Regions from separate parts of the Paenibacillus sp. tmac-D7 genome, predicted to be linked through region 2. Evidence: riboswitches for the same ligand, from Rfam matches in the RefSeq annotation. Region 2 holds a riboswitch; each other region holds the start of a gene.

Region 1 (4,253 bases), on a different contig from region 2:
GATCTATCCGGTCCCGGCGACTTCCGCCCGGGATAACCGACTCTCTTTTAACCTGTGTATAACCTCGATTGTGGATATGTTAATGAATGTACTAAAACCTATGCACAGGAAGATGAGATAGCCTGTTAGTAATGTGTATAAGCCTGTGAATAACGCAGGTCATTTCCTTGTCAGATGCGGACGATCGTCTTGCCGCCGACCGGCAGCCGCCCCATGGACTGTTCACAGCTTCCTTACATTTCGGCTTGCTGGCCCGCATCCTGCTGCACCGCCGATTCCGGTTTGGCCTCCCGCCACGCCGGTACGCGCTTGCTGTTGTGCGCGCCGAGCATCATGCCGGTGCCGAGAGCGGTACATTCAAGCGGATGCTCGGCAATATGTACGGGAACCCCGGTCTCCTCGCGGATCCGTTCATCAATTCCTTCCAGCAGAGCACCGCCTCCGCACAGCAGAATCCCCTGCTCCACCACATCCCCGGCAAGCTCGGGCGGGCACCGCTCCAACGTCGCGCGAATAGCTTCGACCAGCAGCTGCAGGAAATCATCCACCACCGTGTAAATTTCCCGGGAGCTCAACTGGATCGAACGGGGCAATCCGTTAATCACATCCCGCCCCTTAATGCCGAGAGTACGTTCTTCGGAGGAAGCACGGGCCGTTCCGATTTGTTTCTTGATTTCTTCCGCCGTTCGTTCCCCGATCTCCAGGTTGTACTGCCGTTTCACATAATCCATAATATCTAGGTCAAGAGACATCCCCGCCCGGTTCACCGTATGGCTGGCCACAATGCCCCCGAGCGACAAGATGGCCACTTGACAGCTGCCTCCGCCAATATCGAGCACCAAATGACCGATCGGCTCGTCAATCGGAAGTCCTGCCCCGAGCGCAGCAGCCAGCGGTTCCTCGACCGCAATCGCCCGTTTGGCTCCCTTATGGACGATCGTTTCTTCAACGGCCCGCTTTTGCACATTGGTAATGCCGCAAGGCACGGAAATATATACTTGAGAGCTTCGCAGCAAAGACGAGCGGCCTTGTATTTTTTTGATAAAATGCTGAAGCATGCTGCTGGTCAGATCGAAATTGGCGATGACGCCATTCCTCAAGGGATAGGTGATGTCGACATGAGCGGGAGCTCGTCCGATCATCGCTTGCGCCTCCGCGCCTACGGCCAGCAATTCGCCGGTGCTTTGATGAAAGGCGACTACAGACGGTTCGCTCAGCACGATGCCTTTACCCTGCTCGAAGATCACCGTGTTTGACGTTCCTAAGTCAATACCGTATAACTTGTCAAATCGTTTAAACATGAAACTTCTCCTCCTTTATTGGAAACCCGATGCGCGATTTGGAGGTGGATCAGCCGGATCTTCTATAGTATTCTGCTTCACTTGCAAATTTGAGGGGTAACTAGCAAAAATCGTGAAAATCTTCAAATATTTTTGACAAAATACGACAGATCGTTTATTTTTAAATGATATAGAACTAAATACCTACGGCAAACTCGTTCGAAAGGCGGGGACGCAAAGCCACAGGTCTTCCGCAGTTTCTGCGATGATGGCTGGGTTGCAATTTAAGACACTACCTTTCGGTAGTGTTTTTTGCTTAGTGGGCGGTTTGTCATTCACAAGGTATGGATCAAAACTATCGTGGATGGGAGCAGCTATTTTGTTTACAAGAACTTCTTCACCTGTCGTTTCATTCTTTTACCTGGTCCTGTTGCTGGTCTTGGCTTGTTTGGGAAACATCATGAACCTGTCTCTATTTTATGGAGTCGACTTTATATTCGGCAGCATCTTTGTATGGCTCATCATGAAGCTCTATGGATTTAAATGGGGATTGATCGGGTCTGTTCTCGCAAGCAGCGCTACCTTAATTTTATGGAATCATCCGTATGCTATGCTGGTCTTTATTGCAGAGACGATATTCGTCGGCCTCTTCTACCGGCAGAAGATCAGCAACTTCGTCTTCCTGGTCGCGTTGTTCTGGATCCTGCTGGGCATGCCGATGATCTGGTTATCCTATCATTATGGATTGCAGATGGACGCTACGGCTACGTTGACAGTTATGCTTAAGGATGCTGTCAACAGTATTTTAAATGCTTTGATTGCAAGCCTTATCCTCACTTATTTGAGGGCTCCCATGGGGACCGGTCAAACCTCCAAAAAAACGTCCCGTTCTTTGTACGATATTCTTTTTAACATTTTTGTCGCCTTAATCGTCTTTCCCCTGCTGCTTGTCATGATCATGGTGAGCCGAGAGGAGATTAAGAAAACCGATGCGGCGATTCAGGAAGCGGCGGAACGCCAATCGGAAATCATTGAGAACGATATCAGCAACTGGAGAAACGTTCATGTGTCGGCTGTCGAGCAATTTTCCAATCTCGCGGCTGAAACTGATCTGAACGATGCAGAGGCTCTGCAGAGGCTTACTGCTCATTTTAAACAAATTTTTCCTGATTTTCATAATATGTTCATCACCAATGCTGCAGGAACAACCGTAACCTTCTATCCCTTACATAATATGAACGGCCAACCTACGCTCGGTTTGAACTTCTCGGACAGGCTGTACTTTATACAAAACAAAGAAAGCTTACAGCTTGTCATTTCCGATGTTTTCGCTGGAAGAGGCGGCGTGTCCGAACCCGTCGTAAATATCAGCGCTCCGATCATGAGCGGCCGGCAGTTCCAGGGCATTGCCGGCGGGGCCCTGGATCTCGGTTATATTAGCCAAAGAATTCAAGCACTCACAACATATACGAACATCCATGTTACCATCGTGGACCGCAACCGGCACGTGATCGCCAGCACCCGTTCCGCGAATGCCGTTATGCAGGAATATGACTGGAAAAAAGACGGCGAGATTCACGACTTGAAGGACGGCTTCTACTATTGGCTCCCCAAAAATATCAAAAATCCGATGAAACGGTGGGGAAACTCGTCATACATCAAGATCACGCCGTTATCAGGCCTTGGGGACTGGACCGTCATCGTGGAATCGTCGTTTGCGCCTTATCAGAACGGATTGTACAAGTCCTATATCAAAACACTTACGATCCTGTTGATTTGCGGACTGATCGCAATCATTACGTCCTTCTTCATCAGCCGTTCGATCGTAAGGCCGATCATTCGGTTAGCGCATACGACAACGGACTTACCCAATAAAATATTGGAGAAAAACGCCGTTCATTGGCCCAGCAGCCTATTGACCGAAATTACGATTCTCATTGCGAATTACCGGATCATGGCCGAGAGACTTCACTACATGTTTCGTGAAATTCAGCATCTTGCCTATTACGACCATTTAACAGGCCTTCCCAACCGGGTGCTGTTCAATCAGGAATTGGAAGTTTCGTTAGAGCAGAGTAAACGTAACGGGCAGACGGCAGCCATCCTTTTTATTGATTTTGATCGTTTTAAAGTGATTAACGATACCCTTGGACATCGGAACGGCGACCTTCTGCTGCAGCAAGTCGCGGAAAGGCTGAAAGGCAGCATCGAAAGCAATAATTTCCTCTCTCGTATGGGCGGAGACGAATTTACTGCGGTATTCCCGAACATGACCCGTGAACAAGCCGCCCAAGCCGCGCAAAGCATGCTTGATCTGTTTACCGCTCCTATCCTGATTAGCGGTCACGAAGTGTTCATCACCCCCAGTATCGGAATCAGCATGTATCCGGACGACGGGGAAGATCAGGAAACGCTTCTTAAGAATGCCGATCAAGCGATGTATGCCGCCAAAGACAAGGGCAAGAACATGTATCAATTTTATACGTCCGAAATGGATGAGGCTTCCTGCAATCAAATGACGCTGGAAACCATGATGCGTAAAGCGTTGGATCATGGCGAATTCGAGCTTTACTATCAGCCCAGAATGAATGTAAGGTCAGGAACGTTCAGCGGGCTGGAAGCCTTGATTCGCTGGAGACATCCGGAACGCGGCTGGATTCCTCCGACCGATTTTATTCCTCTGGCTGAAGAGACGGGGCTGATCAATCCGATCGGAGAGTGGGTTTTATATACGGCTTGCGCGCAAAATAAAGCTTGGCAGGATGCCGGATATCCGCCATTTTCCGTTTCCGTCAACCTGTCCGTCAGACAATTCCGGGAACAAAACCTTGTCGAGCTCATCCCCCGGGTACTGCGGGAATCCGGACTGAAGCCGCAATATCTGGAGCTGGAAATTACGGAGAACCTCAGTATGCATCATATGGAATATGTGCTGTCGATATTACATGAGATCAAAAGGTTGGGCGTCAAAAT
Region 2 (4,253 bases):
TTCCTCAATTCCGCTTGCAATACTCTCGTTAATCCCAGTACCCCGAATTTCGAAGCGGAGTAACCGCCGCAGCCGGGCAGTGCCGTCGTGCCGGCGACAGATACGACGTTAATCATTTTACCGGCACGGTTTTCAACCATATGCCTTCCGAAATATTGGCAGGCGAGGAACGTACCTTTCAAATTAACGGCGATCATTCGATCGAAATCGTCACTGGACATCGTCAACACCGATTCGAACACCCCTGTGCCCGCACTGTTGATGAGTGCATCAATGGTGCCGAACCGCGATATCGCCTCTTCGGCAAATCGGCTAACGCTTTCTTCATTCGTTACGTCCAAAGGTACGGCTAGCGTATTCGCATTCATCTGAGAGGCTGCCTGCTTTAATTCGGCTTCATGTCTTGCTCCCAGCACAAGATTCGCTCCCAATTGACTGAGCAATAATGCCGTTTCTTTGCCGATCCCGCGGGACGCCCCGGTAATTGCAACGGTTTTTCCTTGGAGCTGCAGAAAGTCAATCATCTCATTCACCCGGTCCGCAATACTCGAAATAATTTTTTTCCGTTTCCCACAGTCCGACTTTTCGGAGCTTGGGAAGATGCGGTCGCAGCATGTTGTAGATCACGAGCGCTACGACCTCGGATGTCGGATTCAACTCTTTAAATTCAGCCGTATCCAGGTTCAGATGCTTATGATCCAGCTTATCGAGCACTTCTCTTTCCACAATGGCATCCAAATCCGCCAAATTCATGATCATGCCCGTTACCGGATCCGGCTCGCCTTCGACGGTGACATCAAGGTAATAATTATGTCCGTGCCCATGCGGATTGTTGCATTTGCCGAACAATTTCTTATTCTCCTCCGGCGACAAATGCACGCTATGTAATCGGTGCGCAGCGCAAAAGTGATATTTGCGTGTAAGTCGTATCAAGCATCCCGCCTCCTTTACCGAACTTAAATAGTGGTTTTCATGTAATTGAATCCGGTGCAATTCGCAATCTTGAAACCGCTGTTCCAGCGAATTCCAGATGTACTCAACTACATTTTCCGTAGTCGGTATGCGATGCTGAAAATAGGAATGTTCACGGTCCAAAAACTTCCCGTCGAGCTCCTCTTCCACAAATGAACTCACGATTTGTTTAATATCCGTTGTATTGACAACAATCCCGGATTTTTCATTCAATCGTCCCTTGACCATCACTTCCAGCTTGTAATCGTGCCCATGGCCGCTGGAGTTGCTGCAGCGCCCGAAGACCCGGAGGTTTTCCTCTTCGCTCCACTGGGGAACCCGATAAACGTGAGTTGCCGAAAAATCGATTCTTCTCGATAAATAAAGCATTGCCGTTTCCCCCTTCCTAGGCTCTGGATATGGAACGGTCAAACTCTTCACAGAGCGAGACGTTGTCGGCAAATATCCCCTTCTTCACCGTTGTCACCGTAGACGTTCCCGGTTTTTTCACGCCCCGCGCGCACATGCATAAGTGAGTTCCCTCCACGGTTACGATGACACCCTTCGGCTTCAGCACATTCAATACGGCACTCGCAACTTGCTGCGTCATGCGCTCTTGCACCTGCGGACGCTGCGAGACCAGCTCTACCAATCTGGCAAATTTGCTTAAGCCGACGATTCTCCCATCCGGAATATATCCGATGTGCGCCTTTCCATAGAACGGGATCAGATGATGCTCGCAGAAGGTGTAATAAGTCATATCCTTTACGGTGATGATCCCGTCGTACTCCTCTTCGAACGTTGTCGTCAGCGCCGATTCCGGATTCACCCCCACACCTGAGAACACTTCCCGGTACATTTTCGCGACTCGTTTCGGTGTATCCAGCAGACCTTCCCGGTCCGGATTTTCCCCTATTTGCTCGAGAATCGTTCGAATGCTGTCTTCAAGAGCATCTTTACTTGCCAAATTGGTATTTGATCGTATGGTCATCTAGTATTTCCCTCCTTAGAAACAACAAAAAATCCAGTCCGAATAGAACTGGATTCGTATATACAGATCCGTCCCTAATTCGGCGGCCCAGCCGTCATAGCGTTACCGCCTTAGACCCGAAGCTTTGCGTCCCCACCTTTCGATGAGTTTGCCATTATCGTTAAGAATATAAGCCAAGTATAGTCTATTATACCTAGATAAGCAATGATTTCTTTATTGAAATCTTTGATATAACGACATTATTCGACGCTATATGAGAATAAAGTCGAAAAATACGTGATAATATCGCGCATTTTTTCGACATTTGATGCCAAAGCCGGATGAAGCCGCACAGGTTGCATAAACGAAGAGACGGGGCAAGACGGGCTGCATGCACCCGCCTTACTCCGTCTCTCCTTGTTAGCAGCAGCGATTGATCTTACCGCTTTCATAACGCTCGTGAAGCGACAGCATATAGAACTCCTTCTCCGTCAAAGGGGTTTCATGCGGATGGCGCTCTTGCTGATGCTTCAAGTATTTCTCATAGTCCGGAATACTGAAAATGACCTTGATTGTCGCTTTGGCCTTGCTGGCAAAGCTCGTTATCGTTCTCATGGCATCAGGCTCCAAAAGTAGATTTGACAAACGGCGCTTCTTTTAATACCGGTTTTTGTTTTTGGATCAAAATTTTGTACCAGACGCGTAAAGATTCAATAATCATCAGGATCACCACAATCTCGAAGAAGATCGTGAGGCCTGCATCGATATAGTTGTTCGTCACAATCTGATGCATGACGTCCATATTTTTGGCAGGCGCGATGACTTGCCCCTGATCGATCCCGTCCTGGTATTTCTTCGCAGCCGCCAAAAAGCCGATGCTTGCCTGAGAGGAGAACGTTTTTTGGAAACCGGCCGTTAATGTCGTTACCGCGAGGAACACGAACGGCACGATTCCTACCCAAGCGTAGCGGGCCTTGCCCATTTTGATCATAATCGTCGCCGCGACGGCGAGAGCGATGGCAGCCAACATTTGGTTCGCAATCCCGAACAGCGCCCACAACGAATTGATGCCGCCGAACGGATCGATGGCTCCTTGATACAAGAAGTAGCCCCAGGCCAAGCAAACAATAAACGAAGCCAGGAAATTATACTTGAACACTTTCGTTTGAGCAAACGGCTTGTAGAAGTTGCCGATCAAATCCTGAAGCATAAAGCGTCCTACCCGTGTGCCCGCATCCACAGCCGTTAAAATAAAGACCGCTTCGAACAAAATCGCGAAATGGTACCAGAATGCCTTGGCCCCGGCCAGGAACGTTGAAAAGATTTCCGCCATGCCGACGGCAAGCGTCGGCGCCCCGCCCGTTCTGGAGAGAATGGTGTTTTCACCGATTTCTTTGGCTGTGTTCGTAATTTGTTCCGGTGTCAGCGTGAAGCCCCAGGATGAAATTTTGGCGGCGACGGCAGCGGGATCGGTTCCAATAACGGCCGGCGACGAGTTCATAGCGAAGTAAATGCCGGGCTCCAAGGCGCACGCGGCGATCAAGGCCATGACGGCGACGAAGGATTCCGCGGCCATACCGGCATATCCGATGAAGGGCGCATGACTTTCTCTTTCGATCAGCTTTGGTGTCGTCCCGGAAGAAATCAGGGAATGAAAGCCGGAAACGGCGCCGCATGCTATGGTAATGAACAAGAACGGGAATAAATTGCCGGAGAATACGGGACCGGTCCCATCGATAAACTTGGTCACAGCCGGCATTTGCAGCTCCGGCAATGTCACCAAAATACCGCCCGCCAGTAAAATGATGACGCCGATTTTCAAGAAAGAGCTTAAATAATCTCGGGGTGCAAGCAGTACCCACACCGGCAAAATCGAAGCGATCAGGCCATATACGACCATCATCAGGGCGATCTGCGGCGCGGTGAAGGTGAACATCTTCGCCAGCACCGGATTGGCGGCAACAAATTGTCCTGCCCATAATACGATCATCAATAGAACAAAACCGATAATGGAGCCCTCAATGACTTTCCCCGGTCGAATAAATCGCATGTAGAAGCCCATGAAGATGGCGATCGGCATCGTCATGGCGATCGTAAACATTCCCCATGGAGACTCCGCCAACGCTTTCACGACGACGAGTCCAAGTACGGCGACGATGATAATGAGGATCGCCAGCGTTGCAATAGAAGCTAACGTGCCGCCGAATCGGCCGACTTCGTCTTTCGCCATCTGACCGAGCGACTTCCCGTCCCGCCGCATGGATCCGACAAGCGTGACGAAGTCCTGCACGCAGCCCGCAAGTACAGCTCCGATAATAATCCACAGAATGCT
Region 3 (4,253 bases), on a different contig from region 2:
GCCCGAAGGACTTCCCTTCCACGACGCGATGGGCAAAAAGATGGGCGGTCCCGCCGGGGTAGCGCAGGTGACGGAGCGCGTCACGCAAGCGGGCGCGGCGGTGGGCGTCACCTTCCGCTTCGATCGGGTGACCCGGATGCCCAGCACGCTGCTGGCGCATCGGCTCGTCGCGCTGCTGCCGGAGGATCGGCAAGCTGCGCTCGTAGACGGGATCATGAAGGCCTACTTCGAGGATGGCCAGGATATCGCGCAGCTGGAGGTGCTGCTGGCTATCGCCGCAGCCCAGGGACATGCCGCCGAAACGCTGCGCAGCCGCCTGGAGCAAGGCGAAGGCGCCGAGCGGGTGAACGCCGATCAGGAAGAAGCGGCTCGCATCGGCGTTACCGGCGTTCCCTTCTTCGTGTTCGATAACAAGTACGCGCTCTCCGGCGCTTATCCCGCTGAGCAAATGATCAAGGTGATGGAGCAAATCGTCTCCGAAGCACAAGGCTAAGCCGTTAGCCAGGCGCAGCCGTAAAACAAAAAAGCAGCCGTCGTTCCCGAAGGGAGGCTGCTTTTTTCCGTTATGAAAATCAAATCCCTTGTTCTGGCCGGCGATGCGCTAGCCCAAAATTTTGGAGATCGCTTCGCCTACCCGATCTTTCTGAAACGGCTTCACGATAAAATCCCTCGCCCCTGCTTGAATGGCCTGCAGAACCATCCCTTGCTGCCCCATTGCCGAGCACATGATGATTTTGGCGCCAGCGTCTATGCTCTTAATGTTCTTAACGGCTTCGATCCCGTCCATATCGGGCATTGTAATATCCATCGTCACCAGATCCGGGCGAAACTTCTCATAAGCCGCAATGGCTTCTATGCCGTTCTGCGCTTCGGCCACCACCTGGTGCCCGAACTCGGTTATCATCTGCTTCAGCATCATGCGCATGAAAGCTGCGTCATCCACGATCATAATGTTAGCCATCCGTTGTCTGCTCCTTCGAAATTAAAATGAACTGCCGATCAACAGCAGCCGGCAATCATGAGCGTAGGGTTGTCGGCTAATGAAACTTCTTGTCCCGTCGTCAGGTAGCGAACGACCGGCCGCTGCATATGATCGGTGATTTTCGTCACGATCGCGTTATCGCCGGTTTGCATCCGAATTTTCGTTCCTGGCGGGTACGAGGGAACGGCTCTTACGAAAGCCTTGACCACATCCGCGTTATAGTTGATGCTGCTCGTAGCCATGATGCGTTCCATCGCATCGTGAGGAGCCGCATCCTGCACCGAGATCAGGTTCTCGTACAGATTGCACACGCCGCAAATTTGCGCATACTCGTGAAAGGTTGCCCCGGAGATGCCGCGCGGGTATCCATGGCCGTCGAGGGTTTCATGATGTTGATACGCAATATGCGCCGACAGCAGACTGAATTCGCGAATGCCGCGGATCAGGTTGAAGCCGGCCTCGGGATGCCCCGTCTCTTGTTGCGCCGTCACTTTGCCGATATCGTGAAGCAAACAGCCTACCGCCAAATCGCGAAGCATCAGGTCGTTGTAACCGAGCGCCTTGCCGACCTGGAGCGCCAGCAAAGCCACGTTGACGGCATGAGCGTAAGGCTTCAGCTCTTCCGCAAGCGTTCTCGAAGGCACCGGGATGACGACCGGCCGGCTTTGAACTTCTCTGATCAGACGGCTGACGCCTGTCAGCACATTTCGGATGGGAAAAGCTTTTTTCGCCTTGACGGCGGCATAAGCCTCCTGCACGTTGTCGATGACATCCATCCAGGTGGGCATGTCCATCATTTCTTCCAAGGTGATCCCCTTGGACTCGGCGTCCTCAATGATCAATTGCTTGATGCCGACCTGGATCAGCTTCTCCAGATACCTCGGATGAATGGTGTTGTTGGCCGCAAGCAGCATGCGCCGCTTGTTGTCGTATACGGGCTGAGCCAGCATCATGGCTTGTTCGTTGTATTCGGTAATCGGGATAAATCTCATCAAGCTCACTTCCCTTTTCATCAAAGTCGATTGGTTTGTCCGATGCGCCGCCGTTGAAGTTCCTTACCGCTGCTCCTCGTTACTCGACCTTCAAAAAAGAAACTACCTCAGCCAAATATCAGGTAGTTTGTCGCGATCTAGCCTCGATGGCAGCCCAGCCGTCATAGCTTCCGCATTAGACCTGTGGCTTTGCGTCCTTATCTTTCAATAAGTTTGCCTTTACATAGGTTGTTAGAACTAATTTCCATATAAACTCTTAGCTCAGCATAGCACATACGAACTAATATTGTAAATAATGATCACTTTTTGTCGAACAAAAAAACCGCCCGAAGCGTCGGACGGTCCTGCCGTATAAAACTTATGCGTTCGCACTTTTGGTTTTTCTGCCTGGAGCCACGAATTATGTTGCGTTTCTGGCAATCGCCGGGTCAGGTATACTGCACCAAGTGGCTTACCATTTGGTCGACGAGGCTCTCGTGCACAGCGGCGTTGTTCATCAGCGGTTGGCGGGTGCGGATGAAGAAGCAGTTTTTCTTCGGGCGGTCCCGGTTCAGGCTCCGCCAGTGATGCTCCAGCTCCGCGCAGCGATCCTCCGAATCGGCAATATCGACCAGGAACACCACATGGTCGCTGTCAAGCTCGGACAGCTCCTGCACCGAAGCGACATCGAGAAAGCTCATGTTCCGGACAAGTGCCGGTGGCGTCACCTGCAGATCGTCGTAGAACAAATCTTTCATCTTCCGCATCTGCATGCCGAATACGCGAAACCCCAGACCCGAAGCGTTGACAAGCAGCACCGACTCGTCCCCGAGCCGTTTGCGCACCAGATAACGCGCATTCTCCGTCTTCACTTCGAAATAGGACAGCCAACGCTCGGCTACCGTCGATATGTCGAGCGCCCGGCTAATATCGAGCAGGCGTTCTTTCCAGGAATAACGCTTCCAGTCGAGCATGACGACCGGAGCGATGCGGGACAAGGCGCGATACACATCATCCGTTACCGGCGGGATGAAGATGAGCTCCGGTGCCTCCACCGCTACCTTGCGCAGTCCCTCCTCCGGAGCTTCCCACCACCCGCGTTCCAGAACGAGATGGGGAGTAATGCCGAGCACGGATAGATCTCCGAGGAAGATCGGCGCCAGACAGGCGATCTTCCTTCTCGCCGACAACGCATATTCGGTCGGAGACATCCCCATATGCTTCTTGAACAACCGGCTGAAATAGTACTCGTCCGGATACCCGACCGAATGCGCCACATCAAGGATCGGCAGCGAGGAATCCGCGAGCAGCGACAAGGACATGTCGAGCCTGATTTTCGTCATGTATTTGTGCGGACTCAGCCCTGTATGGCGGCGGAACGCCTGATAAAACCGGCTCGATCCGACCCCCGACAAACGCGCGATCTCCTCCATATCGAAAGGATTGTTATACCGCTCCACCATATACTGACGTGTCTGCTCGACGTAATCCAGCAGCTCCGCCTCCGGCTGTTTCGGCTTTTGAATTGTCGTCATGTAGGCCGCGGCTAATCCGTACAGATGCGATTGCAGCTGATAATAATGAGCCGCGTCGTCGCCGGAGTCTCCGATGAAATCTTGAATCCAGCTCCGAACTTGAGGAATGCGGAGGCGGATCAGCTCCAGACGTTCCGTGAATATCGGCAGCGGTGAAGCCGGTAAGACGTGGAGCTTCTTCGGCACGCATTGGAAGCGGATGACGACCAGAGCGGCCGTATGATTGGCCGACAAGTTATCGAACGTGCATGCGCTGCCCGGAGGAATGAGGAACAAATCGCCGCCGAGCACGTTGCCCGAAAGCCGCTGACCGCGAGCGCGCAGCGTGACGCGAATCTTATCCTGCTGTACGAAGCCGAAGGCGTATTCGTCCCCTGTCGAGACATCCGCTTGCGAACGGCATGGGATTTTCAACTCTTCCGTGCTCATATATTCGAACAAAAGCTGGTGCAGTTGGGTGCTGTCGTACAACATTCTGCATTCACATCCTTCCGCGTACATAGAAAATAGTAGTGATAATAAAAATCATTGTCAACAAGCTGCTAAATGTTACCTGGAGGGGCAGAAGACATGGATCACGATCGGCACGACAGTTCGGAGCGATCCCTGGCCCCTCGGCCTCGGGCAGGCAAGGAACGCTTCTGCCCCGCTTACGGCTCCCTATGTGTTATGATTGATCATACCTACGCTCGAACAAGGAGACGATGCCGATGCGATGGAAGGCCCTATACGCCTTGTTCCTTATCCTAGGGTCAGCGATGCTCG

What was found. Region 2 has a riboswitch for cyclic di-GMP ahead of folE (GTP cyclohydrolase I FolE). Riboswitches for the same ligand answer to the same signal wherever they lie in the genome.
Region 1: another riboswitch for cyclic di-GMP. It lies ahead of FKP33_RS05590 (EAL domain-containing protein); the one in region 2 lies ahead of folE (GTP cyclohydrolase I FolE).
Region 3: another riboswitch for cyclic di-GMP. It lies ahead of FKP33_RS10050 (HD-GYP domain-containing protein); the one in region 2 lies ahead of folE (GTP cyclohydrolase I FolE).

What each region holds. Positions count from the first base shown of each region.
Region 1 is NZ_VIDW01000005.1:123,183-127,435, reverse strand. Features, by position in the region: gene mreB (rod shape-determining protein) at 234-1,301, opposite strand; cyclic di-GMP riboswitch class I at 1,479-1,565, shown strand; gene FKP33_RS05590 (EAL domain-containing protein) at 1,660-4,253, shown strand, end outside.
Region 2 is NZ_VIDW01000003.1:143,578-147,830, reverse strand. Features, by position in the region: gene FKP33_RS03440 (SDR family oxidoreductase) at 1-524, opposite strand, end outside; gene FKP33_RS03435 (6-carboxytetrahydropterin synthase) at 526-1,341, opposite strand; gene folE (GTP cyclohydrolase I FolE) at 1,358-1,942, opposite strand; cyclic di-GMP riboswitch class I at 2,021-2,105, opposite strand; gene FKP33_RS03425 (CstA-like transporter-associated (seleno)protein) at 2,342-2,536, opposite strand; gene FKP33_RS03420 (carbon starvation CstA family protein) at 2,541-4,253, opposite strand, start outside.
Region 3 is NZ_VIDW01000011.1:20,361-24,613, forward strand. Features, by position in the region: gene FKP33_RS10040 (DsbA family oxidoreductase) at 1-493, shown strand, start outside; gene FKP33_RS10045 (response regulator) at 602-961, opposite strand; gene FKP33_RS10050 (HD-GYP domain-containing protein) at 1,000-1,974, opposite strand; cyclic di-GMP riboswitch class I at 2,120-2,202, opposite strand; gene FKP33_RS10055 (AraC family transcriptional regulator) at 2,403-3,962, opposite strand.